DNA from 2 places in the Paenibacillus sp. J22R160 genome. Region 1 is predicted to be linked to the other one. Evidence: riboswitches for the same ligand, from Rfam matches in the RefSeq annotation. Region 1 holds a riboswitch; the other holds the start of a gene.
The links. A riboswitch is a leader RNA that binds a small molecule or an ion and turns the genes downstream of it on or off. The one in region 1 is predicted to bind cyclic di-AMP.
Positions count from the first base shown of each region.

Region 2: it holds a riboswitch for cyclic di-AMP, as region 1 does, so the genes downstream of both, AC58UW_RS24230 (hypothetical protein) here and AC58UW_RS30710 (resuscitation-promoting factor) in region 1, are expected to answer to the same signal.

Region 1 is NZ_JCAUAU010000028.1:44,498-59,600, forward strand. Features, by position in the region: gene glmU (bifunctional UDP-N-acetylglucosamine diphosphorylase/glucosamine-1-phosphate N-acetyltransferase GlmU) at 38-1,441, opposite strand; gene spoVG (septation regulator SpoVG) at 1,580-1,864, opposite strand; gene AC58UW_RS30670 (RidA family protein) at 1,983-2,366, opposite strand; gene purR (pur operon repressor) at 2,371-3,207, opposite strand; gene ispE (4-(cytidine 5'-diphospho)-2-C-methyl-D-erythritol kinase) at 3,508-4,362, opposite strand; partial or broken gene AC58UW_RS30685 (small, acid-soluble spore protein, alpha/beta type) at 4,722-4,892, opposite strand; gene veg (biofilm formation stimulator Veg) at 5,047-5,322, opposite strand; gene yabG (sporulation peptidase YabG) at 5,587-6,459, opposite strand; gene rsmA (16S rRNA (adenine(1518)-N(6)/adenine(1519)-N(6))-dimethyltransferase RsmA) at 6,515-7,423, opposite strand; gene rnmV (ribonuclease M5) at 7,468-8,013, opposite strand; gene AC58UW_RS30710 (resuscitation-promoting factor) at 8,130-9,269, opposite strand; cyclic di-AMP (ydaO/yuaA leader) riboswitch at 9,559-9,751, opposite strand; gene AC58UW_RS30715 (ABC transporter ATP-binding protein) at 10,034-10,777, shown strand; gene AC58UW_RS30720 (ABC transporter permease) at 10,774-12,006, shown strand; gene AC58UW_RS30725 (TatD family hydrolase) at 11,992-12,759, opposite strand; gene AC58UW_RS30730 (HD domain-containing protein) at 12,787-14,064, opposite strand; gene AC58UW_RS30735 (AbrB/MazE/SpoVT family DNA-binding domain-containing protein) at 14,436-14,690, shown strand; gene rsmI (16S rRNA (cytidine(1402)-2'-O)-methyltransferase) at 14,845-15,103, opposite strand, start outside.
Region 2 is NZ_JCAUAU010000015.1:100,591-115,693, reverse strand. Features, by position in the region: gene AC58UW_RS24255 (cache domain-containing sensor histidine kinase) at 1-204, shown strand, start outside; gene AC58UW_RS24250 (response regulator transcription factor) at 201-1,703, shown strand; gene AC58UW_RS24245 (helix-turn-helix transcriptional regulator) at 1,704-2,594, opposite strand; gene AC58UW_RS24240 (APC family permease) at 2,758-4,584, shown strand; gene AC58UW_RS24235 (hypothetical protein) at 4,662-5,183, opposite strand; cyclic di-AMP (ydaO/yuaA leader) riboswitch at 5,468-5,638, shown strand; gene AC58UW_RS24230 (hypothetical protein) at 5,758-6,174, shown strand; gene AC58UW_RS24225 (hypothetical protein) at 6,250-6,708, shown strand; gene AC58UW_RS24220 (potassium-transporting ATPase subunit F) at 6,854-6,931, shown strand; gene kdpA (potassium-transporting ATPase subunit KdpA) at 6,979-8,649, shown strand; gene kdpB (potassium-transporting ATPase subunit KdpB) at 8,680-10,722, shown strand; gene kdpC (potassium-transporting ATPase subunit KdpC) at 10,751-11,314, shown strand; gene AC58UW_RS24200 (histidine kinase) at 11,388-13,688, shown strand; gene AC58UW_RS24195 (ATP-binding protein) at 13,696-15,103, shown strand, end outside.

The sequences.
Region 1 (15,103 bases):
TCCAAATTCCCCCTTGCAAGGGAAATTTAACGTTTTCCTATTCTTTTTTTGCTTTGTTTTCTTTCTTTGCTTTCATCCGGCCTTTGATTTTATCCGCATATCCCGGTTTGTTCGTTTGTCTTTCCCGCGCGATAGCCAGATCCCCATCGTTCACGGCATGTGTAATCGTCGAGCCTGCGACAACGTACGCACCATTGCCGATTTTCACAGGAGCAATCAAGTTCACATTACTGCCTACGAACGCATCGTTCCCGATTTCCGTTATATTCTTGTTGAATCCATCGTAGTTCACTGTAATCGCGCCGCAGCCAATGTTCACGTTCGTGCCGACAATCGCGTCACCTACATAGCTTAAATGAGATACTTTCGAACCGTCGCCAAGCTTCGCATTCTTGATTTCGACGAAGTCGCCAATCTTCACTTGCTTCCCTATATCCGCTCCAGGCCTCAAATAAGCGAAAGGCCCAACGCTAGCTTCATTATCCACATAGGCCTCTTGCAGCACGGATTGCTTAATCGTAACGTTATCCTTCACAACAGAGTCGATAATCTCGGTTTGAGGTCCGATCGTACACTGCTCACCAATGATTGTTTTCCCGCGCAAAATAGTACCTGGCAGCAGAACGGTGTCCGCTCCGATCACAACATCTTTCTCAATGTACGTGTTGGCAGGATCAATAATCGTAACCCCGTTCAGCATGTGTTCACGGTTAATGCGCGCTTTGAACAAGCGTTCTGCTTCCGCTAGCGCAACACGATCGTTCACCCCGATAGATTCCGCAGCATCCGCCATACAGTACCCTTGCACAGTTTCCCCTGCACCCGTCATGATACCGATGACATCCGTCAAGTAATATTCATTCTGAGCATTGTTGTTTGTGACAGAGCTCAGCGCTTTGAAGAGCTTCCGGTTATCGAAAATGTACGTACCCGTATTAATCTCCTGAACAGCCGCTTCCTCGGTATTGCAGTCCTTCTGTTCGACTATTCGCGCAACTCTGCCATCTTCACCGCGAATAACACGACCATAGCCTTGCGGCTCATCGAGATTCGCAGTCAGGATTGTAGCCGACGCGCCCGAACGCTGATGAAGTTCAATCGTATTCTTAAGCGTTACATCTGAGATCAGTGGCGTATCTCCGCAAATGACAACCGTCATCCCGTCTTCGTCGCCTAGTAACTCCTTTGCTTGCAGCACCGCATGACCCGTCCCGCACTGTTGCTCCTGCAGCGCATACTCAACTTGATCTCCAAGATAGCTCTGTACCGCTTCTGCTCCATATCCCACAATAACCATAGTTCTTGTTACATCTATTTGCCGAAGTGTATCTACAACATGCCCTACCATCGGTTTGCCTGCAACTGGATGAAGCACCTTATACAGCTTCGATTTCATTCGTTTACCTTGTCCTGCCGCTAACACAATCGCCATGAGCTTCAAAGACTATCCAACCCCTTTATTATAAATAGCTGTATGATTTACGCCTAAATAATGTAGTTAACAGTTCTTTACCAAATATAGCATCAAAGCCACCCAAAAGAAAAGAGAGCCCTGATGGGCCCCCTCAATTAATATACGTTATGCACCTTCTTCAATAACCTCTTCTTCTACCGCTGCACGGTCGTATTCAGCTAATACGGCAGCTTGAATTTTCTCGCGGGTAGTAGAAGAAATTGGATGAGCGATATCTCGAAACTCCCCATCCGGAGTCCGTTTGCTTGGCATAGCCACGAACATACCGTTATTCCCATCGATAACACGTATGTCGTGTACTACGAACTCATTATCGATAGTTATGGAAGCAATTGCCTTCATCCTCCCCTCGGAGTTGACCCGGCGGAGCCTTACATCTGTAATTTGCACTTGTGTTCACCACCTTTTTCCATCTCTGAGACTTGGGTGTAATATTCCACATCGTTGTGCAAATTCCTTCTTATTTTTTTGAAATTTTCGATAATTTTATACAATCTTAATGTTACTGTTAAATTTCGACAGGAATCACAGCAATTACCTCTATTTCGACAAAAACATCACGTGGTAATCTGGCCACTTCGACAGTCGATCTAGCCGGTTTGTGTTCACCAAAATAGGCGCCATAGATTTCATTCAGCTCAGCGAACTGATTCATATCCTTCAAGAAAACGGTCGCTTTCACAACTTGACCAAAAGATGTGCCCGCTGCTTCCAACACGCCTTTCAAATTTGCAAACACTTGATGTGCTTGCTCCTTAATGCCGCCCTCTACGATTTGTCCATCCAAACCGAGCGGGATTTGTCCCGAAGTAAACAGCAAGTTTCCTAGCTTAACGGCTTGCGAGTAAGGTCCGATTGCAGCAGGCGCTGCTGTTGTTGAAATGAATTCCATCGTTTTACGCGTCTCCTTTTTTACTATCAAAATAATTACCTGGTTCTACCGTGATTTGCTTAGTCTTGGAATCTACGCCAAACAGTCGGGCCAGCGATACGTATTGATCTACTAAACGCTCTTCCACTTCAACAGATTCCATGAAGACGCCAACCCCTTGGACTGAGGCCTTGAATTCCGCCAGCAAATCCATCATGCCGTGAATGGTTCCGCCAACATGCATGAAATCGTCGATGATAAGCACCTTGGATTCCTCTTTCAGAGCGCGTCTTGCGAGCGACATGGTCTGAATACGCTTGTTCGAGCCCGAAACATAGTTAATGCTTACGGCCGAACCTTCTGTTACCCGACTATCCCTGCGAACGATAACAACGGGTAAATTCATATAAGTAGCCGTCGCGTACGCGAGCGGAATGCCTTTCGTTTCTACGGTCATAATCACATCGATATCACGCCCTGCGAACGCAGATGCAAAGGTTTTGCCTATTTCATTTAAATACTGGGGCTGCCCCATAATATCGGACATATATAAATAACCGCCAGGCAGGATCCGTTCAGGCTGCTGCAACTGCAAGCAGAGCTGCCCTATGAACTTCAATGAGGTTTCCTTTGGTACCTTCGGTGAAAACTTCACACCGCCGGCCGCGCCCGCAAGCGTTTGCAGCTCGCCGAGTCCTTCTTCTTCAAAAACTTCTTTAATAATCGCCAAATCCTCACTGATCGAGGACTTCGCTGAGTTGTAACGCTCGGCAAAAGTCGTTAAAGGAATTAACGAATGGGGGCGAAATAACAAGTATTGCGTCATTTCTACCAGCCTAGCGCTCCTTTTCAACTTTTTCATCGCACTACCCCCCAAAAATCCGAATAATATAAAGAAAATATACCACTTTTATACGTATTTATTCAAGCTTCACATGAAAATTAACTTAACATATACCTAACATAATACTAACACGAAGGAAAACACTCCTCGGTGAGGGGACATTTCCGCAAAAAAGCGCCGCCTAGGCAGGAGCCTGACGGCTTATCTTTGTTGCTTTATGAGACAACGAGACAACTTCCAGTAGATTAAGCGCTGTCCCTTTATCCACTCCGTTAAAAAAGAGCCCTTTCTGGGCTCCTTGCACACAACTTCACTATGCTAGGTCAACATCCGAACCGCATAAACATCCTTACAGAAGCCTCGAAGCCCATTATATATACGGGGCACCTTCGCTTCCTTGGAGACAAGTCCGAACACCGTTGGTCCGCTTCCGGACATTAAAACACCATCTGCACCGAGACGCTGCATGCAATCTTTCAGTTGCCTAACCTCCGGGTAGAGGTCCAGCGTCACTTCCTCCAGCACGTTGCCGAGGTTTCCGCAGAGCTGATCAAACTGCTTCTCACGAATCGCCTTCAGCACATTCTCTGTTGAAGGGTGATTCTTGATCTCACGGGCGTTCAGCTTGCCGTAGATTTCCGATGTGGACACATTGATGGGAGGCTTGGCCAAAACAACCCAACATTGCGGCGGCGAGACGATCGGCTCCAGCTTTTCTCCGCGTCCTCTGGCGACAGCCGTTCCTCCCGTTACACAAAAAGGCACATCCGATCCAAGCTCAGCGCCAAGCACCTGCAGCTCCTCCATAGGGATGTTTAAATTCCAAAGTCGATTCAAACCCCTAAGCGTTGCTGCCGCGTCACTGCTGCCCCCTGCAAGTCCTGCAGCCACGGGGATCTTTTTATCCAAATGAATGTAGACGCCTTGTTTGACGTCATAGCGATCCTTGATAAGCCGCGCAGCCTGAAAGGCCAAGTTCTTCTCATCTAACGGAATATAGCCAGCTTGGCTGGAAATAATGATCGTATCCCGTGAAAGCTCCTGCATCTCAATCCGGTCGGCCAGGTCGACCATGGTCATGACCATCTCAACTTCATGATAACCATCTGATCTTTTATGTAAAACATCTAAGGATAAATTAATTTTAGCCGGTGCTTTTTCAAAAATCTTCATCAGGACTCACCTTCTTTTGCTCGTTTGCCATTCAAATATTATAACAAAAGCGCAAAAAAAAAGCTAAAGCATTCGCTTTAGCTGTAGTAGGGACGCCGTTCGCCTTGCGCCGCTTGAGGAGACGTTGATGATATGGGATTCCAGCCCGCTTGTGACTGCCCGCTTGGCGTAGACGAGGCATACATGTTTTGGGAATTAGAAGATGTATAGGAAGGTGTAAAGGTCGCCGTTTGCTGTCCGTAGTGCTGTGGCGTCTGTACAACCCGTTGGTTATACATTGGCGCTTGTGCGTAGCTAGGCTGTGTGAAGCTATTCTGACCGTATGATGCTTGCGTAACAGGCTGTGCAGAGGCTGTATACTGCTTCGCCAGCTGTTCCTCCGCAATCTGAATAGCTCGCTTCACCATATTCCCTGCATCTTTGGTGCGGATTCCTTCCCAACCCTCGCGCTGAACAACATCATAAAATCCAAGATCCTTCGCTAACTCATTTTTAAAGCTTTCCGACATAACACCTCTTCTGCGACTCATCAAAAAACCTCCTTTTCCTGAGCTTAGCACGAGCTTCTGTGAAACAAAGCTGGCAGCGTAAGCGTAAAGTAAAGTTAGTATGCCCAGTCGCAGCAGGTCCATTCAAATGCAAAAACAGACCCTAGGGTCTGTTCATTATAGAAACTTATTAAGCTTAATGTTGGATATAGGTGATACGAACCTGACCATCATCATTACATACCGTAACCTCAACAGATTCGGTAAGAATGTCGGCGTAGCTGTATGACACTCGTTTAAAGGCGTGTGATTCTTGGTCAAGCTTCACGATAAACACAGAAGGGTAGGTTTCTTCTAAAACACCGGAACGTTCGACAGTCTTTCGACGGCCACCATTCGCTCTCAACATGATCTTCTGCCCGACGTGGGGCTCCAAACTGCGTTTGATTTCCAACAGCGCATTTTTTGCCATTGTCAACTACCACCTCTTTCCTTGTTAATTATAACCCATTCTGACAAGCATGTCAAACAGGGTCAAATATTATATCAGCACCATAATCCAGTTGTCAACGGCATTTTCACCTATTTACCGAATTCCCCATTGTACAGGTTGTCTCCAAAGTTCGCAAATTATTCACACTTTTCCAAATAAAAAAGAACACTCCTCCACCGCCCTCTCTTAAGAGAGAAGCAGCAGGCAAGTGTCCATGAAAGAAAACCATGTATGATCAAGCAATTACGCATGCTCATCTGTATGTTGAATACCGGGAACGCCCATTCGGTAGCTCCCTCTTGTCTCCACACCACCCAAACCATCAAGCCCGGTCACCGTCAAATCCATAATATCCAACATGGATATCGTTTCCTTCACGGAGGTATAGGATAACTTTGCAGCGATGCACAGCGGGTCTAATGCGTGGATGAGTATGCGCGCAGGCGAACTCGCGAAATTCGCCCCAGCCCGAAGCAACGCCTCAAAATGAGACTGGCAAGCTCCAGCCACGACAATCATCGCATCACGATTGCGTTCATACTGCCGCGCTACTTGAACAGCGTTCACAAAGTTCTGTGAATTCTTATAGCTAGACAAACCGCCTGGTCCAGCGGCTTTACGATGCTTAAGTATTCCGTCATGACCCGTGATGACGACAATATCCGGCTTAATTTGTGGAAGCAGCCGGTGGAGAGCTTCGGCCATCTGGGCCTCAGGAATATAGAAACCCTCAGCGGGCACGCGAAGTTCTCCATAGAGCAGCATGCTCTTACGTAGATAGGTCGGATCCCCGTCCAAGTGCAGCACTTTACCCGGGACTTCGAAATATCCCGCGTTCACTTTCTGATTATGGGCAACCGAGAGTTGATTTTTCTCCTGGAGCTGCACTTGGGCAACCGCCAGCCTCCGCAGTGACTCGCGAAATTCCGGCGAACTCGACCTAGGGTGGTCCATCGTCTCTGTCGGGTTCGTCAGTGTTAAGTCTACTAAAGGCGCATCTGCAAGCAGCCGGTAATCGACGCCGCGCAGGACAGCCTTCAATTGATCGATACGTTCAATCTTAAACATGACGTCGCCGCCATAGGATTTACGGGTTACAAAATCACCTTGCCTCATCGCACAAATCCCCTCCATGGGTTATCCTATGGCAGGGCTGGGCATTTGGTGCGGGTTATTTGCATCCGTGCGCGCGAAGCGCAGTCGACAAGCGCGCGAATTCTTCCATGCTGAGCGTCTCGCCGCGGCGCGAAGGCTCGATGTTGATAGTCTGGAGCAGAGCTTCCAGCTCCGGTTTGTTTTCTTTGGTAAAGAACCGCGCAGCCAGGTTGTTGTATAAGGTTTTGCGACGTTGGACGAAAGAAGCCTGGACGACGGTGAAGAAGAAGTCCACGTCCGCCACTTCGACCGGCGGGGTTTTGCGCACACGCAGCCGGATGACGGCAGAGTCAACGTTCGGCTGCGGCACAAAGACGGTGCGCGGCACGATCGTGACAAGCTCCGGCTCGCAGTGGAACTGCACGGCAATGCTGAGGCTGCCGTAATCTTTGGTGCCCGGGCGGGCCGCCATGCGGTCGGCAACCTCTTTTTGAATCATCACGACGATGTTCTCCAGGGGAAGCTTCTCTTCGAGAAGCTTCATAATAATCGGCGTCGTGATGTAGTACGGCAGATTGGCGACGACACTGACGCCATCAAGCCCGTCAAAATGCTGCCGGAACAATGCCGGCAGGTCGGTCTTCAAAATATCGCCATGCACGACACTCGCATGGGGATAAGGCTCTAGCGTCTCTTCTAGGATAGGCAGGAGACGCTGATCGATCTCCACGGCCAAGACGCGCCCTGCGAGCTTGGCCAGCTGCTGGGTGAGCGCCCCGATGCCAGGGCCGACTTCCAGCGCGCCTTTGTTAGGCCCAAGCTCAGCAGCCGAAACGATCTTGCTCAGGATGTTCTGGTCAATCAAGAAGTTCTGACCCAAACTCTTTTTGAGCACAAGATTGTGCTTTTTAATCATTTGTTTCGTCTTACTAGGTGTTGCGACATCTTCTGCTGTTACAATCACTTCGTTGCCGGGTATAGTCATTTTGTAGCCCTCTTTTATCTATAGGTTCTGAATTCCACTATATTTCACGATAACTGCGGTTCCAGCTGCTCCAAGGCAGCTTCAAATTCCTCACGCGAGATCTGGAACATCGCACATCGCTTATAAAATTGTTTGCCATTGCAGTAACCGATGCCAAGCGCGTTGCCAACGACAAGTCGGCGGGAGGCTGCCTCCGGATGAACGATCAGACCGGCGGCTATGAGATCCTCCATGGTAAGCTGTGACACAGCCCCGTCGTACTCTGTCCGCAGGTTCTGGAGCGCTTCCCGGACAATCTCCGGCGCTGCGTTCTCCACGCCAATGTCGCCTTTATACTCAGCCTGCTGCTGCGTGATAAAAGCATGCTTGCAGCCTGGCACCTTGGCCGCCACAATCTTCCGAATCCGTTCACCTGCGTGATCCGGATCCGTAAAAATAATGACGCCTCTGCGCTGCTGCGCGAGGGCTATTCGCTTCAATACGGCTTGCCCGATGGCGGAGCCGCCTGTCTCTATCGTATCCGCCTCGACAGCTCGGCGAATAGCTGCCGTGTCGTCCTTGCCTTCGACGACAATGACTTCTTTAATCATAATCGGTTCCCTTCCCAGTACGCAGAAAAAGAAGAGGGGTTCCCTCTTCTTTCGCCCAGGCTGCTTGCCTGGCAACGTATATTGACATTGTTCCCGCTGAAATAGACGTTTACACGTTAATTTTCAGACGGCTTTTTCGGTCCTACAACATAGACCGTGTACCCTTGCTTCGTTCCGAATTTATTGGCGTAACCATGATCTTCAAAGTAGACATCGATCATTTGGCCTTTCACACCGCTACCGATATCTTCAGCACGACGGAAGCCAACACCCTCAATGTAAACCCACCATCCCAGTGGGATAACTTTCGGATCGACCGCAATCGTTCTGCCCTCAGTAACCGTAGTTCCTGTATACGTCTTACCGTACCCAGGAGAACCTTCGGATTTCCCTGTTGAATCGGCTCCCGCTGAATAAGCCGTGAGCTTCACATTCTTCAAGATTTGTTTATACCCGAATGTTACACCATTCTTAGAAACCTCATCCACACTAGGGGATGATGCCGATAGAACAACAACGGGATTCTTCGTGCCAACCGACACGACTTTCTTAATGCTTTGTTCCTGTACTTCTTGACCTACAACAGCTTCAGCAATTAACATGCCATCTTCGTAAGTCTTTTCTTTCTTTTTCAGAAGTACGCCCTCTTTACCTTCTTGAACGACCTGCTCTTTACCCTTAAGCAGCGATGCATCACTTTTCTTCTCCGTGTCGAATGCGATCGGCTCTGTTACTTCTTCCGTCTCTTTTTTCACACGGACGATTTTGATCTCATCGCCTGTGCTTAAAGAGGATGTCGGTTCGGGAGTCAGCTTATCGTGCTCCCCAAGTGCAATATGTAAACGTTGCAATGCACTTTCAACCGTTCTTGCAGTTGTGTAAACAGTGGTGGTCTTTCCATCAGCAGTCAATTGAATTGGAGAAGCGTGCTCGATGACGAATTTGTCCCCACCCTTGATTGTAGCTGTAGGGTCTGCAGATATTTCATCGTGTTCACCAATCGTTATGGCTTGTTCATCCAGTAGGCGTTGCAGGACCCATTGCTTCGTATGCACAACGGTTTCTTGTCCATTCACAACCACGGATACGCTCTTGGTAGCCGTACCGTACAACAACACCAAAAACATGAAAGTCATTGCGATTGAGATTATAGCCAGGCTTAAAATCAAACGCAAGTTTTCATGCTTCCATCGCAATGCGAAGGACATGCTGGATGATCGTTTTACATGGGTCTCGCTAAAAGAGATACTGCCCACTTCTTCGGTCCTCCTTCAAAGCCTCGCCGCCAGGTTACAGCATGATTAAATTTGACGCGACTAAGGTTTTTAATTTAACTTAACGTGTCGTCCATCGGCAGCTGCTTAGAAACGGCTGCATTCTGGTCGTCCCGCCCCGCTTTGCTATTCATCATCCTTTGAGTTCCGGGCTACGATTAGTCGTCCGAAGTAGTTATAAGTCCTTATGGGGACAAAAAGCCAGCAAGAAGAGGACTCTTCTCGCTGGCTTAGTTTGCATAGTAAAATACACAAATAGCACGCACGACAATCGTTACCTCTCTTACGCTTACGAGGTTAGCTGACGGATTCGGACGTGAGAGTCGCCCTACTCAGACGTAAACTTCCGTTAACGTCCAAGATTCACCCCTGTTACTCACTCTGTTCACTTCGTCAGCGATACCGCTTTATAAGCTTACAGTGGTTCCCCCGTTCCCATAATTGGAACTCAGCGAATGGAAAAATGGCAAATTGGTTATTAAGTTATTATGAAAAGTATATTACGCTGTTAATCTCTGCCTGTAAAGGGATTAACACCTACTAAAAAGGGCTAAATCAATTAAAAATAGCTTATTTTCGAAATAAAAGCACTTTTTATCTACATTTATCTCACTATAACGTACGATTACTAAGTTTCTTCGCGTTTTCACTCTTAAACTAGGCTTCCAAACTAAATTTGTTTATAATTATCAGGTATGAAACCTATGTTTAAATTCCAATAATTAGATATTTAGGGAGGCACTGAGATGGGGCCCATATTACAAGTCGACTCTTTATTCGGGGGATATTTACCAAATAAACCTGTTCTTCATGACCTCACATTTTCGATCCGTCAGGGTGAAATGATGGGGTTGATCGGACTGAATGGCGCAGGAAAAAGTACAACCATCAAGAACATTCTTGGTCTGCTTCAACCGCAAAGGGGTTCAATCCGAATTAACGGCTTGACGCTAGCCGAAGATCCGCTGCCTTACCGTGCCACTTATGCTTATGTACCCGAAAGTCCAGAGCTATATGAAGAGCTTACAATTCGGGAACACCTGGAGTTAACCGCCATGGCATACGGCTTATCGAGAGAAGACTATCTCTCCCGTTCACAAGCGCTTCTGGAGCAGTTTCACATGCAGGACAAGCTCAACTCCTTCGCAAGCCATCTATCCAAAGGAATGAAGCAAAAGGTCATGATCATGAATGCGTTCTTGATCGAACCTTCTCTCTACATCATTGATGAACCTTTTCTCGGGCTCGATCCGTTAGCAATCCGTTCATTACTGGAGTTAATGGTCAAAATGAAGCGACATGGCGCGTCATTCCTCATATCCTCGCATATTTTGTCTACGATTGAAAAATATTGCGATAACTATGTCGTCCTTCACAAAGGACATATGGTCGCTCAAGGTGATTTAGTCGAATTACGTCAGCAAACTGGGCTCCAGCAAGCGTCACTGGACGACATCTTTTATAAGCTTGTAAAAGGAGAACTGGTATGAAGGCGATGGACATGGACACCCGTGCCCTATGGCAGAAGAGATTTGAACATTATATGAAGGAATCCATGGGCTACCTGCAGTATGCAGCGCGCAGCAACTTTTTTGGCTTCCTGTTATTTCTTGTCATCCTTTCTTCCTATTATTATGCAAAAATACTACAGCGCCTTCCGACAGATTATCCTTATCTGTGGATCGTCCTATTACTGCTTGTACCTTTGTTATCCTCAAGCCCGATTCGCACACTAGTAAGAAGTGCAGACCGTATGTTCCTAATGAGGATTGAACACCAGATGGGTCCTTACTTCCGTGGCGGATTCATGTACAGCTTAGTGCTGCAAGCATTTTGGACATTTCTGGCGTTGGTTGTACTATGGCCCTTGTATCATCACTGCCTCGGTCATGCCGAACAGCATTTCTTATGGATGCTTGCTTCGCTTCTATTAATGAAGGTAGCCAACTTATTGGCTAGTTGGCAAGAAAGCCGATTCACCCATGAGCGTGCGAGAAGGGCTTCCATCACCTTCCGCTGGATAGCAACAGCCGCTCTGATTTCTCTGCAATTTCTTACAAGCGTTCTCTGGGCCAGCGGTGCTGCTCTTGTACTTACATTGGCTTGGTTAACAGCTGCGCATTACATATCCAAATACTATATCGGGTGGGACTATCTCATAGCGAAGGAAAGGCAGCAGCAGGCACGGCTTTATGCCTTTTTCAACTGGTTCGTGGATGTACCGCAGTTGGGAACGCGAATAGCCCGCCGAAGCTGGATCAGCGGGGTCACAAGATTTATTCCTTTTAAACAGGATGCAGCTTATCTGTACCTATATATGAAAACATTTCTACGAACGGAGCTATTCGCGATGGTATTACGTATATCCTTACTGGGCACATTAGCCATCGCCGTTTCAAGCAGCAGCACAGCTCGACTTCTCATCTTCTTTATCGCTTTAGTCATTTCCATGGTTCAACTGACGCCACTTGAGCGTTCACACCGCTATACCTTTTGGCTTGACATGTACCCGCTCAACCGTCAGCTGAAAGCCGGCTCCTTGGCCTTCATCATCTGGTCAGCCTTACTGCTAGAATTATGTATGCTCTCGGTTCCGTTATTAATTCGATCTTCACCTATCTACATTGTCGTACCGCTCATCGGTTTCCTCTTTATCTCGCTCAGCTGCGGAGTCTTGCTTCGACGGAAATTTGCAAAGAACGCTTTACTTGAGACCTAATAAGGCGATAGCGTTGTTTGTCGTTATTTCTGCAAGCTCTTCCAGACTCAAGCCTTTAATTTCCGCGGCCGTTTCGGCTACCAACCGAACATAAGCCGATTCATTGCGTTTGCCGCGGAAAGGATGCGGGGTCAAGTAAGGAGCGTCCGTCTCAATTAGCAAGCGGTCCAAAGGAACCTGCGCCAGCACTTCCTTGGGCTGCCTTGCATTCTTGAAGGTAACAGGTCCCCCGAAGGAAATATGAAAATTCATATCCAAACATTGCTTTGCGGTCTCCCAGCTCCCCGAGAAACAATGCATAATCCCCCCGACATCTGCCGCTTTCTCTTCTTTTAGAATGGTCAAAATATCCTGATGCGCATCGCGATTATGAATCACTATCGGCATTTGAAGCTTTCTTGCTAATCTGATTTGCTCCCGAAACACCCGCTGCTGTACATCCTTAGGAGACTTATCCCAATAGTAATCCAGTCCGATTTCCCCGATTGCCACCACTTTCTCATGCTGACACAGCGATTCAATCCATTCCAAATCTCCTGGCATCATGTCAATTGCGTCTACAGGATGCCAACCTACTGTTGAGTAGATGAAATCGTATTTTTCGGCAAGTGCTATTGAACTAGGAATCGTCTCTCGATTAAAACCAACATTCACCATTCTTGTAACTCCTGCATCGTGAGCACGTTGTATGACCTCGTCTTGATCTTCCTTGAACTGTTCCGCATTTAAATGTGTGTGTGAGTCTGTTAGCATGTTCTTCTCCTTGCTTCCTCTTATGTATTATTCCTGCTCGCCTAGCATCTCCCATAATTCCGGATACGCCGAAGCATTCAACCGCTCCAACAGCTCCTCGGGGTAATAGACATGATGCTTACCCATTTGAAAACCGCTAATAGACTGAACAATCTCCGATCGATGGGTGATTTCGGTTAACGTTTCCTTATGATCCAAAAGCAGGATCGGCAAATTATCCTCCGTCTCCCCCGGTCTGTACACATCATAGGATTGATTCGACGGGAAATCAATTTCCATGTAGTAGATTGGATCGAAGCCAACCTCCGTCATTACTTTCTCCATAAGCTGAATGATACGCTGATTCGATTGATCAAAGGTACTGTATTTATACAGTTTGCGGTCCAAGAATCGCTTGCACATATCAGCAAGAATAGGATCCTTCTCGCTCATCCAAAACGTTAACATCGCCTGCATCACAGACTCGTCCAGAAGCAAATAATCTTCGAGTGAAATCTTATTCTGAATCAGGTGCAGGATGGGATCCGTCATAAAACCAAACGTATAGTTATCTTCATATAAATGTTTGGCGCGCGCAAAGATTTTGTGCAGCAGAATTTCCGCACTCCGCGTCACCGGATGGAAATAGACCTGCCAGTACATCTGATAGCGTGACATTAAATAATCTTCAACAGCATGCATACCGCTTTCTTTAACCACAATATGCCCACGATAAGGCCGAATAACACGGAGTATTCGCTCCAGATCGAACGTCCCGTAATTAACCCCAGTGAAATACGCATCTCTTAACAGATAATCCATCCGATCGGCGTCCAATTGAGACGACACTAGGCTTACTACAATTTCTTCATTGTAAGATTTGCAAATGACACCCGCCACTTTTTTTGGAAAATCAGGTGAAACCCGGCGCAATACTTGATTGACCTCCGTATCCCCAAGCACGATTTTACAAGACCAATCCTCATGCCGTGTTCCGAAAGCCTTCTCAATCGAATGGGAGAAAGGTCCATGCCCCAAATCGTGCAACAGCGCCGCACAAAGACAAATCAATCGCTCTTCTTTTGGCCAATCTTCATACTGATGGCGTTCGAATTGGGAAATAATTTTGCGTGTGATCTCATACACACCTAGCGAATGCGAGAATCTGCTGTGCTCGGCACCATGAAAAGTCAAATAAGAGGTGCCTAATTGCCGGATGCGGCGCAGCCTCTGGAACTCTCTCGTATTGATCAAATCCCAGATCGTGTTATCCTGCACGTAAATATATTTATGGACGGGATCTTTAAAAACCTTCTCTTCCTTCATTCAATCACAACCTCTCTTTATTAAAATTCTACATCCTTTCGACATTTCGCACCATCATATCGACATCGTTGTCGTAATTTGTCGAATTTACTAATACCAATTTTTCATTGTTTAAATCCTCATAATTGAATTGGTTAAATTCACCTTTTCTCGCATGTAATAGTAATATATTATTTACAAATCCTTATACCACTTGGTTTTTTCCATCTTTTTAGATGTGATCAGTTTTCAAAAAATTATTGCTTTCCAGTCCAAACTAGCGAAAATATGGTTGACTATTTTGGGAATGGTTGGTATCATTAGTTCAAGAGAGATGTCGAAACATGACGATATTGATAAAATTTTTATAAAATCGAAAGGGGTTTATATATATGATGAAATCTACGGGCATTGTAAGAAAAGTTGACGAATTGGGGCGTGTCGTTATTCCAATTGAACTTCGTCGTACACTGGGAATTGGCGAGAAAGACGCTCTGGAAATTTATGTAGATGGCGAGCGTATCATGCTTAAGAAATATGAGCCTGCTTGTATCTTCTGTGGCAACGCTGAAGGCGTCTCTTACTTTAAGGGAAAAATTGTTTGTCATATTTGTTTAGCAGAAATGCCAACACCTGTGACAAAATAAGAAAAATAGTATATAATAAGAAGTAGCACTTATCCTATTGGTAATTCTAACCTTTTTCATATCTCCTTTAATCTCTAACTTGTTGGCTTCGGTCACGGGTTAGAGATCTTTTTTTGTCCAGACTTCTCCCGGGGGGGCTACACCGCTCGCGCGCTTAGCGCTCGAGCAATGCATTGTAAACGTCCCGCTTGGAAATTCCGCGATCGCTCGCAACCTGCTTCATCGCTTCCTTCCGATCGCTGCCCTGCCCCTCATAGTGCTCGACATGCTCACCGAGCGACATCGCCTCCCACCAACTGTCGGCGGCTTCCTTCGCGGCCTCGGCCGACGCGCCTTCGGCGATCACGCAGTACTCCCCCTGCGGCGGGTGCTGCGTGAGATGCTCGAGGCACTCTGCAATCGTGCCCCGCAGA
Region 2 (15,103 bases), on a different contig from region 1:
CAGGAAGAAGCATTAGCCATTCAGATTAGCGATAACGGGGTGGGATTTGAATCCAGCAAAGTGCAGGAGGGCCTAGGCATTCGGAATGTTAGGGAGCGGTTGCAACTGTCTTTCGAGGGAGCATCGATGAGTATTCATAGTGCTAAGGATGAAGGAACTAGTGTTCAAATCCTAATACCTTTAAAGGATGTGATGCGAGGATGAAATTGATCATTGCTGATGATGAGAAGCTGATTCGGGCGAGCATTCGCAGTATGGTTCAGGATGTAGAATCCTCCTGGCACATTGTTGGCGAGGGAGCGAATGGGGAGGAACTCCTGGAGCTAGTCAGCGAACATAAGCCGAATGTCGCCATCATTGATATCCGGATGCCCCGAATGAATGGGCTGGAGGCGATGCGCTTGGGCAAAGCGATCTCGCCTTGCACCAAGTGGATCATCTTAAGCGGATTTTCAGACTTTGCTTATGTGCAGGAGGCTTTACAGCTTGGGGCGTCCGATTATTTACTTAAGCCCGTTAATCCTCTCGATCTGGAGAGGGCGCTAACGAATACGGCCAAGCACAATAAAGAATTCATCCAAATGCATAACCAACAATTTGAAAATAATTTGTTTGCCCTTTGCAACGGGCTCACGACCTTGAAATTTGAGGAGCTGGACAGCGTCTATGTGCAAGGCTGGTTTATCGGAGCCGTTTGTATATGTGACACGACCAAAACCGGGAAATCCTTATCGGACATGACCTGCGCTTTTTATGATGACTTGCGTGAGCGTATGGCAAGTTTGCTTGTTTATGGCATGAATTTCGCCATGGTGTCGCTGCCTGACGGTGAGTGTGCGGCGATCGGTTCCTGGGATCCGGCGAAGGGCTTTGATTGCAGGGAGCAGGTGCAGCATTTTTTTGACGGGTTGGCAGATATCGCCGAGCCGTATCGTCATAATGGCTTGGCGATAACGATTCTGCAAACTGGCGAGTGCCGCGGCTTCGATCAACTGAATGCCCAGCTTGCGCAGCTTGGGGAATGGAGCCATCTGCGGGTGGTTCACGGCATCGGCCAGCGCATTAGATACATGGAGTTGGAAGCGGAGGCCCAGGTTCCTGAAAGCTCCAAAATCAGTCAACTTTTCTGCGCGATTAAGCAGCATATGTATTTCAGGGCCTATTTGAATTATCAAACAGCGGTTGGAGAGCTGGAGGGCTTGCTGCTAGCGGGCAAACGAAGCTCAAATGCGCAAACGCAGCGAGCCATTCACCTGTATATGGTGCAAGCGTTGGGCGTTGGAGGTGCTTATGATGCTGCGCGGTCAGAGTCTGAAGTGATCAGGGAGCTTCGGGAGATGGGGGAGAGCAAGCTGCGGGAGATCAAACCCAGGGAGCCGGTTACGGCTGATCTTATCGAGCAGGTCGTTCATTATCTCGAGCAGCATTATATGGACGATATCGGGATAGGTTCAATTGCCCAGCAGCTCAATGTGACTGCCAATTATTTAAGCATGCTGTTCAGTAAAAAAACAGGAACGCCATTCGTTAAATATTTAACGAATCTTCGCATGCTGAAGGCCAAGGAGCTGCTGCTCAATACGAATTTGCAAGTGAAGCAAATCGCGGAGAAGGTCGGCTACTACAGCACGAGGCATTTTACCAAATTATTTGTGGAGAACTGTTCCAGCTATCCGTCGGATTATCGGAAGAGTCATGCCTAATCAAATGAATTGCGAGAACTTGCGATACTGCTGAGCGGACATCCCTTCCCATTTTTTAAATATACGACTGAAATAGTGAAAATCATCATAGCCGACTTCGAGCGAGATTCGCTCGATTTTATTATCGGTTTCGCGTAATAGCCGTTTAGCCTGCTGATGCCGGACGGATTGCAAATATTTATTAGGGCTCATCCCCAGCATATCTTTAAAAAGCTTACTCATATAGTCTTCATGAACGTTGATGAAAGCGGCCATATCGCCATTGGTCCACTTTTTTCGGTAACTCGTTTTGAGTTCATGAGCTAAATGCTGTAAGCTTTCTTGATATTTCGGGTGAAGGGTACGATTGGTCTCGGCTTGGTGCCGGATTAGCAGTGTGAGCATTTGGAGCATCAGCCCCTTGGAGACCATCTCGAAGCCTTGTTTCTGCTCGGTCATTTCATGGATGGTCGCCTCCATCAACGAAACGACAGCGGGAGGAAGCGAGAGGGAGTATGTGTATGGAAACAGAGGTGTCCCGTCAATATAAGGCATCGCGCAAAAACAATCCACGAGAGGATTGCTTTCATCCACGACAATATCCCCTTGCTTCACACGCAGGTCGCTAAAGAAATCGAAATGAATCCCAAGTAGATGAACATGCGGCGCTGTCAATACTTCGATGGTGTGATACACATTGGCTGGTAAAAGCAGCATACTCCCCGCAGGAATCAGCATCGACTTGCCCAGTAAAGTGGCCTGCAGCTCGCCTTGAATGACATAGAGAAACTGAAAATCGTAAATACGCCGCGCCCATTTGAATTGAGGCGTTCTTTGGTGCAGTTGAGCCCAATGTACACTAGGCGCCAGCTCGCGATAGGTGGTATGCCGAATCGGGGATATGTCTGTCAATGTCATCACCATCCAACGGATAGACTGAGTAGACGTTCGGTTCCATTTTATCACAAGGCTCGTTCAACTTTTGTAGAAACTTGGCATTAGGTTTTGTGGTTCTTATCTTAGCATAGAGGGTAATTTAAGGGAGGATGAACTCAAAAAATTTGGCGGTGGTATGATGTTGTCTGCATTGAAAAGGTTACTCATCGGTCAGCCTTTGAAATCAGCCGAATTAGGGGAGCAAAAGCTGAATAAAACAAAGGCATTAGCGATCCTGTCTTCTGACGCTCTATCATCGGTCGCTTACGGGCCTGAACAAATTCTCATTGTGCTTATCACGATAAGCGCCGCGGCACTTTGGTACTCGATACCGATCGGCGTAGGCGTGCTCATACTTTTATTGGCTCTTATTCTGTCATATCGGCAAATTATCTTCGCCTATCCCCATGGGGGTGGGGCGTACGTCGTATCGAAAGAAAATTTGGGTGTAAACGCAGGCTTGCTAGCCGGGGGCTCCTTGCTGGTGGATTACATCCTAACTGTGGCGGTCAGCATCTCGGCGGGGACAGACGCTATTACTTCGGCCTTCCCGCAGCTCCATCCTTACAACGTGAATATTGCTACTCTGCTCGTTGTCGCCATAACGATACTGAATCTTAGAGGAATCACCGAGTCAGCCTCCATCTTGGCATATCCCGTCTATTTATTCATTTTGGCGTTGTTTATATTAATCTGCGTAGGCTTATATAAGGGGCTGACCGGAACAGTCACACCTGAGATGCATGCGACTATGGGGACGCCGGTTGCTGGAATTACACTGTTCTTGTTATTAAAAGCTTTCGCATCCGGCAGCTCGGCCTTAACGGGTGTTGAAGCGATCTCGAATGCGATTCCAAACTTTAAAGCGCCAGGACCGAATAATGCCTCCAAAACCCTAGCGGCTATGGGCTTGCTGCTTGCCATATTGTTCTCGGGCATTGTGTATTTGGCTTTTGCCTACGGCATCGTACCCAAAGCTGAGGAAACCGTAGTCTCACAAATTGCCTCCCAAACATTTGGGAGGAATTATATGTACTACTTCATCCAAGGCACCACCGCGATGATCCTTGTGCTTGCCGCCAATACGGGGTATTCGGCATTTCCGTTACTCGCTGTTAATTTGGCCAGGGACAAATATATCGCTAGAATGTTTACGATCAGAGGAGATCGACTGGGGTATTCGAACGGGATTATTTTCCTGGCGATTATGTCGATCATTCTGATTATCGTGTTTAAAGGCAGGACAGAACATCTTATTCCGCTGTATGCCGTTGGCGTGTTTATTCCCTTTACGCTGGCACAAACAGGGATGCTGGTGAAGTGGGTACGCAAGAAGCCCAAAGGCTGGATCGTCAAGCTAACGATCAATTTGATTGGCGCTTTGATTAGCTTTACCGTGATGCTGATCTTTTTTATCACAAAGCTGGAGCAGGTATGGCCTGTGTTTATATTCCTCCCCTTGATTGTTTATACGTTCCATAAAATCAAAAAGCATTACGAGGCCGTGGGTGAGCAGCTCCGAATCACGACGTGTGAGCCTTCTATTCCGATCAAAGGCAATGTGATGATCGTGCCTGTCGCGGGCATTACACATGTCGTGGAAAATTCCATGAATTACGCCAAATCGCTGGCGCCGGACCAGATTATCGCTGTGTATGTGGCCTTTGATCGAGAGGCCGAGAAGCAGTTTCAAGAGAAATGGGCGTGTTGGCAGCCGGATGTACGATTAGTCACGCTGCATTCTCACTACCGAAGCATCATTCAACCGTTGACGAAGTTCATCGATACCGTGGAACATAAGGCGAATGAGTCGAATTTCCGGGTAACCGTCTTAATTCCACAGTTTATTCCCAAACGAAACTGGCAGCACATTCTCCATAATCAGTCCAGCTTGCTGATCCGCGCGTTTCTGCTGTACAGACGGGATCTCATCGTGACGACGGTACCGTATCATTTGAAAAAGTAGATAGGATAAATCAATAAAAAGTACAGGATTCGGCGATAATTCGCCGTTTCTGTACTTTTTTTACGTGTTAGGCTTCCCTACATCGTAGGGCTCCCTGTTTTTATTGTTTTCTCCATGTGGTGCTCTCTTTGCACCCGTCGGATGAAGGCTTGAAGTTCTTGCTCGGTTTCACATACAGCGGCATGTTCCAACCAAAGGAAAAACCTCTTTTTACAGATGGCAGAAGCATGCAGCGGAAAGGTTTCTCTTGATTTGATGACATACAATCCGGCTGGAACGTTCTTCCACGGCGATGTGAAATTCATACGGATCGATAGCCTTGATCGCTTCTCCCAGTCCTGCTCTTTTTGTTTATTTCGTATGGACCTGTACATGTTCATGATTACGTAGTGCTCGGAGATCTCGGCCCATTTGTAGTATCCAGCTTGCTGCGCTTTTTGAACAATCTCAGGCTTCTCCTTACAAAACCAGTAACCGACAATGACAGGGAAACGGTTATCTTCTTCTAGCCATAAGACGCCGAACCACTCGTAAGTTAATGAAACCGGATTTAACGCTTGTGGGACTATCCCTAAATAATAACGGGGAGTGGAAGCCATCGTAATTTCTCCTTTACACGTAAGACCTGACAGAAATAATGTGTGTGTTCTGCTCCTCAATTGTAAGGCTGAGAGTAGTAAAAATGGGGTAAAGAAAAGGGGGGAAACACATAAAAAAAAGATAAAAATGCCGAAAACGGAAGAAAATCGAAGCATGAATATCGAAAATGAATGCTTTCTTTAATTGCAAGCGCATCCATAAGTCATTATGGCAAATAAGAGATCGCGGTTCGTTTTACAAGACGGAGGTCAAGGCGTAAGATTCAGAGCATCAACTTCACATCAAGTTGAAAACGCTGAGTCCCCGCAAGGGGAACGGGGGAACCAATAGAGGACGATTGTAGCATCAACGTCTTCGCGGGGTGAATCCAAAAGCAAGCTCCAGCTTGCCAAGGTAGGGCGCTTCCAAGCCCGAATCCGACAGCTAACCTCGTAAGCGTATTGGGAGAGAGCCAACGTTCTATTGTGCTAATTACAGCTTGTGTATACAAGCTGCCAAGAAGCCCGAGAGCAGAGATTCTCTGCTCGCAGGCTTCTTTTTGTTGTTCAAAAATTGAGGAGAGTGAATCTACGAATGGTTCCCGAATGCAAAATTACCCGAATTGAATGCTATCGCTTTGATGATGAGTTATCTGACAAACTGCTGCCTGGGCATGGCCGCGACTGCCATTGCGGAATGCTTTCAATCTCAACAAGTCTGGGAACGAGCGGTTTAGGTGATTATGAAATTCCTTGCGGTAACCTGAAGGGGGATTTCGTTCAATGGGCTGTGGTCTTTCAGAAGCTCAAAGGGCTTTCACTTGAGGATGGTTTGCAGTATGTCCATCAGAAAAAAGAGGCATGGGGAGAAGTAAGGACGCATGTTATGGAATCGGCATTAACGGATTTAGCTGACAAGCTTCAACATAGATCTATAGGTAAAAAAGAGCTGGATGTATTATCAGATCGCACTTATATTTTTGACCATTCAGAGGCTTATGTCTCTTTCTAAGCATCGCATTTTTATGCTTTTTTTATATGCGAGCTATAGATTCTTTACCTCATTTTTATACCGTTCAGCGTTACAATGAGTCAGGTAAGAAAGGAAGCGATGAAAGTCATGCAAAGCGATTTGCTGCTCATAGCTGCGCCTACTAAGGCAGGCGAAGACTTCATGAAACAAATAAAATTGAGTGGTTTTCCTTTTGTTGCATTAACAAACAATAAGTTGGAAAAACTCAAGTTAGAAGGGCAGGGAGTAAAAAAAATCATGCAGGTGGATACGTCGATAAAGGCTGAATCCATCATTCCCGATTATCCGATCGGAAGCATCATTTTGTTCGAGGAGAGTTTGACGTTATGCTGCCGCTACATTCAAATATGCCGCAGTTGGACTTCAGGGCCAATGTATGTGGTTACCCAAAGTATAAATCCCAGATTAATTTACAAAGGGTTAGGCGCTGACTACGTTATTTATTCGAAAAACGGTGATGTGAAGTTCCTTCTATCCTCTTTATTACAAACAAATAAATTAGGTACTGTCTGATTGGAGGAGGTGCGTTATGTACAACGATGTAACAATGATTATATTAATGGCATTAACCTTTCTTGGATTCTGGGGATTTATGAAATTTTGTGAAAAAGCGTAAGCTTATGCTTTCGATGCAAGCTTTTGAATAGGAGGCAACCAAATGATTGTGATTGGAATAATTGCGCTAGCTATGATGGTGTATCTTGGCTTTGTACTAGTGAAGCCGGAGAAATTTTAATGGATAAATTAGAGCTTAAGTAAGCAGGGGGAGAACCTACTATGGGTATGGGATTGTTACAAGTAATTGTCACACTGGTGATTATCATGCTTCTGGTGAAGCCGGTGGGCATTTACTTGGTGAAAGTATTTGGTTATGAAAAGAGTGGCCTGGATCGCGTGTTCGGTCCCTTTGAGCGTATGTCCTATCGCCTGATGGGTGTTAAAGAAGAAGAAGCGATGGGATGGAAAAAGTACTTAGGAGCCGTATTAATCGTCAATTTCGTCATGATGATCCTGATGTACGCCATATTCCGGCTTCAGAGTTATCTACCGCTGAATCCCGATGGGATCGGTAATGTATCGCCAACGATTGCTTTCAATACAGCGATTTCCTTTATTACAAATACGAACTGGCAAGCGTACAGTGGTGAAAATACACTGTCCTATTTCTCTCAAATGGTAGCCATTACCTTCCCGATGTTTACATCGGCGGCAACTGGATTCGCAGTAGCTGTAGCTTTTATCCGTGGATTAGTTGGCCGTCAAGATAATCTCGGTAACTTTTACGTAGATATGACGAGATCGATTACTCGTATCTTTTTGCCGCTTAGCTTCATTGTCGCTTTAATCTTAGTTTTTCAAGGCGTGCCGCAAACCTTGCTGGGTGCTGCGCAAGCGACAACGGTTGAAGGGGCTGAACAAACGATTACTCGTGGTCTAGTTGCTTCTTTGGAATCAATTAAGCATCTTGGCACCAACGGTGGCGGATGGTTCGGGACGAATGCTGCGCATCCGTTTGAGAATCCAACACCTTTCACCAACTTCATCCATATCATTTGTATGATGCTGTTACCTACAGCACTCGTGTATGCATTCGGATTAATGATTAAGAACAAGAAGCAAGGTTGGACCGTCTTTGCTGCCATGGGAATTATCTTCCTGGTTATGCTTGCGACGATATTCTATGCGGAGTATAAAGGCATAACTGCTGTAGATGCGCTGGGCGTCCATGGCAATATGGAAGGTAAGGAAGTTCGATTCGGATTATCCGAAACGGCCCTGTTCACAACCGTTACGACAGCAGCTACAACAGGTAGTGTGAATACGATGCATGAATCGCTTACACCTCTAGGAAGCATTGTTCCATTTGCGGAAATGATGTTAAATAACGTTTTCGGAGGTAAAGGGGTCGGCTTATTAAACGGATTGCTTTATCTCATCTTGTCCGTGTTCATTTGTGGACTGATGGTTGGACGTACGCCTGAATTTATGGGCAAAAAAATTGAAGGTAAAGAAGTGAAGCTGGCTGCGATCGCGATTCTGACGCACCCGCTCATTATTTTGGCACCAACAGCTTGGGCGCTTATTCGCCCTGAATCGGTCACTTCCATAGCGAATCAAGGCATGCACGGCCTTTCGGAAGTCCTGTACGCTTTCACCTCAGGTGCAGCCAATAACGGATCTGCCTTTGGTGGTTTGAGCGCGGGTACGAACTTCTATGCGATGAGCATTGGTCTTGTCATGTTGGTTGGACGATATATTTCCATTATCGCCATGCTCGCGATAGCAGGCTCGCTTGCTACTAAACGTGTAGTGCCGGTTACAACAGGTACACTTCGGACGAACACACCTTTATTTATGGGGATTTTGATCATGATCATTTTAGTTATCGGTGCTCTAACGTTCTTCCCGGCGCTGGCATTGGGGCCGATTGCTGAACACTTGGCAGCGCGTTAAGGATAGACGTAATAGAGAGGGAGGATTTACATGGCTGTGGAACGTAAAAAAACATTATCAAAAGAAATTGTCAATCAAGCTATCGTGGATTCATTTAAGAAACTGAATCCCGCGGTAATGATTAAAAATCCGGTTATGTTCGTGGTTGAAGTAGGAACCGTCATTACCTTGCTGCTATCCTTTGCACCTGATCTATTTGGCTCAACAGAAGTAGGCAGGGGTTATAATATTGCGGTCTTTCTGATTCTGCTCTTTACGCTGCTTTTCGCTAACTTTGCGGAAGCACTGGCGGAAGGGAGAGGTAAGGCGCAGGCCGATTCTCTGCGGAAAACGAAGTCCGATACGAAGGCTCGTCTGGTTCAAAAGGACGGCTCTTATAAGGAAGTGTCTTCTACGACACTCCGTAAGGGCGATATTGTTCGTATTGAGATGGGTGAAATCATCCCTTCCGATGGGGAAATCATTGAAGGCTTAGCCTCCATTGATGAATCAGCCATTACAGGTGAATCCGCTCCTGTTATTAAGGAAGCGGGAGGCGACTTCTCCTCTGTAACTGGCGGTACACGGGTAGCGTCTGACTATATCGTTGTCAAAGTCTTGACCGATCCAGGCGAATCTTTCTTAGACCGTATGATTGCACTCGTTGAAGGCGCGAAACGTCAAAAAACGCCGAATGAAATTGCTTTAACGACACTGCTTGCTGTATTGACGCTGATCTTCTTGATCGTCATTATGACGATGGTGCCAATGGCGCAGTATTTGAGTGTTAAATTGGAAATCTCCACGTTGATCGCTTTGCTAGTCTGTCTTATTCCGACAACAATCGGGGGTCTTTTATCCGCAATCGGTATTGCCGGTATGGACCGTGTAACACAGTTTAACGTTCTGGCTATGTCCGGTAAAGCGGTCGAAGCCGCAGGCGACATCGATACGATGATATTGGATAAAACAGGAACCATTACATTCGGGAATCGGATGGCGTCCGAGTTCGTTCCTGTAAATGGCCTGACGGCTAAAGACATTACGTTTGCTTCCCTGCAAGCTTCTGTCAAAGATGAAACACCAGAAGGACGCTCCATTGTTGAGCTTGCTAATAAACTTGGTGAGTCATGGCAAACAGGTGCGTATGAAGGTGCGGAAGTTGTAGAGTTCACGGCTGAGACGCGTATGTCAGGGCTTAATCTCGCAGGAGGCTCCAAGGTTCGTAAAGGTGCAGTTGACGCGATTAAAAAATATGTAACGGCTTTAGGCGGTATAGTTCCTAATGATTTAGAGGCGATAACGAACCGAATCGCTAAGGCCGGAGGCACTCCGCTTGCTGTAGCGATTAATGAGCGAATTTACGGTGTTATTTACCTCAAAGATACCGTAAAACCTGGCTTGAAAGAGCGTTTTGCCGAGCTGCGCGCAATGGGTATCAAAACCGTAATGTGTACGGGGGATAATCCGCTGACAGCTGCAACAATTGCCCTTGAAGCAGGTGTAGATGAGTTTATTGCCGAGGCGAAACCGGAAGATAAAATTGCTGCGATTAAAAAGGAACAGCAAGAAGGCAAGCTTGTTGCGATGACAGGCGACGGAACGAATGATGCTCCTGCACTGGCGCAAGCGGATGTAGGTTTAGCGATGAACTCAGGTACAATGGCTGCGAAGGAAGCTGCCAACATGATCGATTTGGACTCGGATCCAACGAAACTGCTTTCCGTTATTTCCATTGGGAAACAGCTGTTGATCACACGTGGAGCTTTAACGACCTTCTCCATCGCTAACGATATCGCTAAGTACTTCGCGATCATTCCTGCGATGTTTATCTTAGCTATGCCGCAGCTGCAGGCCTTGAATATTATGAATCTGGCATCGCCGGAATCGGCTATTCTGTCCGCATTAATCTTCAATGCCATTATCATCCCGCTGCTGATTCCAATTGCGATGAAGGGCGTTAAGTATCGCGCGATGTCAGCTGATCGTTTATTGTCCCGAAATGTGCTGCTGTATGGTATTGGCGGTGTAATCGTACCTTTCATTGGGATCAAAATCATTGATATGATACTTCACGGACTGAATATCGTTTAAAGAGAAAGAGAAGCGAGGAGATAGCGTCATGAAATCGGTTTTTATAGCAATTCGTGTATCTATATTGTTCATGATCGTTTGCGGGCTCATTTATCCGCTTGTTACGACAGGTGTGGCTCAAGTTTTATTTCCCAAACAAGCAGATGGAAGTCTGATTGAATCCGGCGGAGCGGTAGTCGGCTCAGAATTGCTGGCTCAAAGCTTTGAGTCCCCTAAGCTGTTTCATCCAAGAGAATCTACAGCCAAGTATGATCCTAAAGCTTCTGTCGGCTCCAATACGGCGGTAGCCTCAAGCGACTATGCAGCGGCATTGGCAGAAAAGATTGACGCCTTGAAGAAGGAAAATCCTAGCCTAACCGATATTCCTGCTGATTTGGTCACCTTGTCTGGCTCCGGCTTCGATCCGGATTTGTCACCAGAAGGGGCAAAAGCCCAGGTTCCTAGAATTAGCAAAGAAACAGGAGTTGCGGAGAACGTGCTTAACGATCTCGTTGATAAGTTTACAAAAACCAGACAGCTCGGTATTTTCGGTGAGCCAAGGGTGAATGTAACAGAACTGAATATAGAACTGTTAAAACAAGTGAAATTGTAAGTAGCAGGCAACCACTCTCGATCGTCGAGAGTGGTTTCTGCGTCATTATGAGGAGAAAGGAGAGGATGCTGGATTGGAAGGTTTCAAAAGGAAAACGCCGGAAGAGATCCTATTATCCATCTCTAAGTTGCATCGCGGGAACCTGAAAATATATATCGGTGCGGTCAGCGGCTCAGGGAAGACGTACCATATGCTGCGGGAAGGGCATAATCTTAAACAGCAGGGAATCGACGTGGTCATCTGTGCGGTATCTACCCTCCAAAGGCCGGAAACCGTGGAACAATTAGGTGATTTGGAAAGAGTGCCGAGCATTCATTGGATGAAAGATGGCGTTGAGCAGAAAGATTTGAATCTGGATGCTTTAATTAAGAGAAATCCGGAGGTTGTTCTTGTAGACGGGCTAGCCCATCTTAATCGATCAGATGCCCGGTTCCCCAAGCGTTTGGATGATATTAAGTTTCTGCTTGCAAACAATATTAGTGTAATTACAACTGTGAATGTGTATGAGCTGGCTGCGACTATGGAGGTCGCACATAAGCTGACAGGTATTGAAGTGGGGCATTGTGTGCCCTCAGATACGCTGGAGCTGGCTGATGAGGTTCGATTAATTGATGCCACGCCCGAAATGATTCTAAGTCGACTGGAAGAGGGTCATCTCAAGGGAAATAAAGATTCTGCCCTTTTCAAGCGCGGCAACTTAGGCGTATTAAGAGAACTGGCCCTGCGTCTTGTTGCCGAGGACGTGAATGACTCGTTGGAAGCCCATCGTGAGCAGATGGGCATTCTAGGGCCCTCTGGAGCAACGGAGAGCATTCTGGTAACCGCCCAATATCATTGGAACGGTTCCATTTATGTGCGGAGAGGACAACAGATTGCGAAGCGCTTGAACGGTGATCTTCATGTTGTGACGCTGCGTAAATTCAATAAAACCCTCTCGAAGGAAGCGGCTGCTTTTCGAAGATCTATCATGAAGCTTGTCGAAAAAGTCGGCGGCAAATTTGAGGAGCTGCCGCTGCGTATGCGCCGTTGTATTCCAAAAGCCTTAGTCAATTATGCGATTACTCATAAAATAACTCGTATTGTCTTGGGGCATTCCAAACAAACCAAGTGGCAAACCTTTTGGCAAGGATCTGTCATCAATGGCATTTTAAAAAGAGTCAAGAATATCGATGTGTTCCTGGTTGCTGATCGTGCCTCACGAGAAGGGGAGCGCATTCTTCCTACTCACATACAGGGAACGAAGGAGCCGTACAAATATAAACGTCTCAGCAATCAAGAGGTACAAGCGAAAATCGAAAAAATCAAACGAGGGAAGTTCAAGGTCTATATTGGAGCCGCCCCAGGCGTAGGCAAGACTTACACGATGCTGCGGGAAGGCAATGATTTGCTCAAAAAAGGCATCGATGTGAAGATTGGCTTGCTCGAAACGCATGGAAGAAAAGGAACGATCGAGCAGATTTGCGAGCTTGACATTATACCGCGGGCAGAGATTGCCTATCAAGGTGTGAAGCTTGAGGAGATGGACACGGAAGCGATCATTACAGCGCGGCCCGAAGTCATTTTAGTTGATGAGTTAGCCCATTCGAATGTCCCCGGAAGTAAAAATAAAAAAAGGTACGAAGATGTGTTGGAAATCTTAGAAGCTGGCATATCCGTCATTGCAACGGTCAATGTTCAGCACTTAGAGAGCTTAAATGACGCCGTTGAGCAAATTACCGGAATTCGGGTTCGTGAAACAGTCCCTGACAGTATTCTTCGGGCCGCCGATGAAGTGCAGTTAATTGATGTGGCTCCTGAAGCCTTACAGCTTCGCATGAGGGAGGGCAGGATTTATGCGATGGTCAAGGTGGATCAAGCGTTGAATAACTTTTTTAAAACCGGTAACCTGATCGCCTTGCGGGAGCTAGCCTTACGTGAAATTGCTGATGATGTAGATGAGCGTTTGGAATCTATGGAGCGCAAGAACTCCCTTCGCGGTCCATGGCGGAGAAAAGAGGTTATTTACGTGTGCATCACGGAGGTCTCGCAAGCTGACCGCTTAATTCGCCGGGGATTTCGAATCGCGCATCGACTTAAAGCGGCTTGGTATGTAAGCTTTATTGCAGTTGGGAGCAACGAGCAATGGAAGCCTAAGCTAGAAATTTTAGAGAAATTGACGGTTAGGCTCGGAGGCGAGTTTGTGTACCAAGAAGTAGTGAGCCGTAAAGCAATCCCAAGTATGTTTGCCTCTCAAGCAAGTTTGGCGGGAGCTACGCAAATTATTGTATGGAAAGACGCTACAGTTAAAAAGTTGCTGCCACTGGCCACTCAAATGGATGTGTTAATTGTAGCCGATTATGAAATGTGGCAATCAGCGGGAAATAAGGTAAAATAATAGCATGATGAATAAAACAAATGGTTGGATTAGATGGAAGTCATATGCGCTTACAGCTCTTTTTATTGCTGTGATGACCTTATTTTTAAAAGCTCTTGGTGACTTTTTAGGCTTGGTGAATGTTTCTCTTTTCTATCTGCTTCCTGTTCTTTTTAGCGCTGTGCGCTGGGGGAGGGGGCCTTCTTTTTTTGCAGCCGCAATTGGCGTTCTATCCTTAGATTTCTTATTTGTCCCTCCTGTCTTTAGTCTCACCGTTGCGGATTTGCGCTACTTGATCTCATTTCTTGTATTTATATCCGTTGCCGCCCTCACGGCGAGCTTGGCTTCGAAGCTTCGAAATCAGATCTATCAAGCACAACAGAAAGAAGCCAGTACGGCTGCCCTGTATGCGCTAAGCCGTAAGATTACGGCAATTTCTGATTTAGAAGTACTTCTCAATCAGATTGTGCAGCATGTCTCCGAAGCATTAAGCGCAAAAGCTGCTATCTTATTGCCGAACCTCTCGGGGGAACAGCAAGTAGGAGCCTATTCCAAGGACGGGACAGAGTGGGCGACAGATGAATCCCACCTGTCTATCGCGGCTTGGGTTTACAATCATCATGCGAGTGCGGGGCGCGGCACACATTCGTTGAGGGAGTCGTCAACGCTCTATGTCCCCTTCGAGACAGATCGGCAAGTTCACGGTGTATTAGCTGTGTATGTAGGTGATCGGCCGTTAGCGGAGATGCCGGAGCTTATTCGGATCATCGAAGCGCTCTCGGATCTGGTGGCGGTTGCGATTTCCCGCGTCAAGCTGGCTAATGAAGCGAAAGTGGCGCAGCTGACAGCCGAGTCTGAGAAGCTGCGGACTGCGCTGCTGGATTCCCTCTCTCATGAGCTGCGAACGCCTTTAGCTACCATCATTGGCTCTGTGACAGGACTGCTAGAAAGCGAAGCTATATTTAGCCCTGAAGACCGACGTGAGCTGCTGATGACTATTCGCGAGGGCTCAACACGGATGAACAGGCTGGTAGGCAACTTGCTCGGCATGGTCCGGATCGAGAGCGGCATGCTGCGGCTAAATAAGCAGTGGTGCGGGATCGAGGATATTGTGGGGGTTGCGCTTGCCCAGCTGAAGGATGCCTTGCAGCAGAGAAAGGTGAGCATTCGACTTGCTCCTGAGCTTCCCTCTGTCCCGCTGGATGATGTGCTGATCGAGCAGGTGCTGATTAATGTGATCAGCAATGCCATCAAGTATTCGCCAGAAGGCAGCGAAATCGTGATTGAAGCGGTGCAGCGCCGGGAAATGCTTGAATTGACCATTAGGGATCAAGGTGCAGGCATTGCGGCGGGTGACTTGGATCGTGTATTTGAAAAGTTTTATAGGGGTCAATTAACCAAACATATTCCCGGTACCGGATTAGGGCTTGCCATCT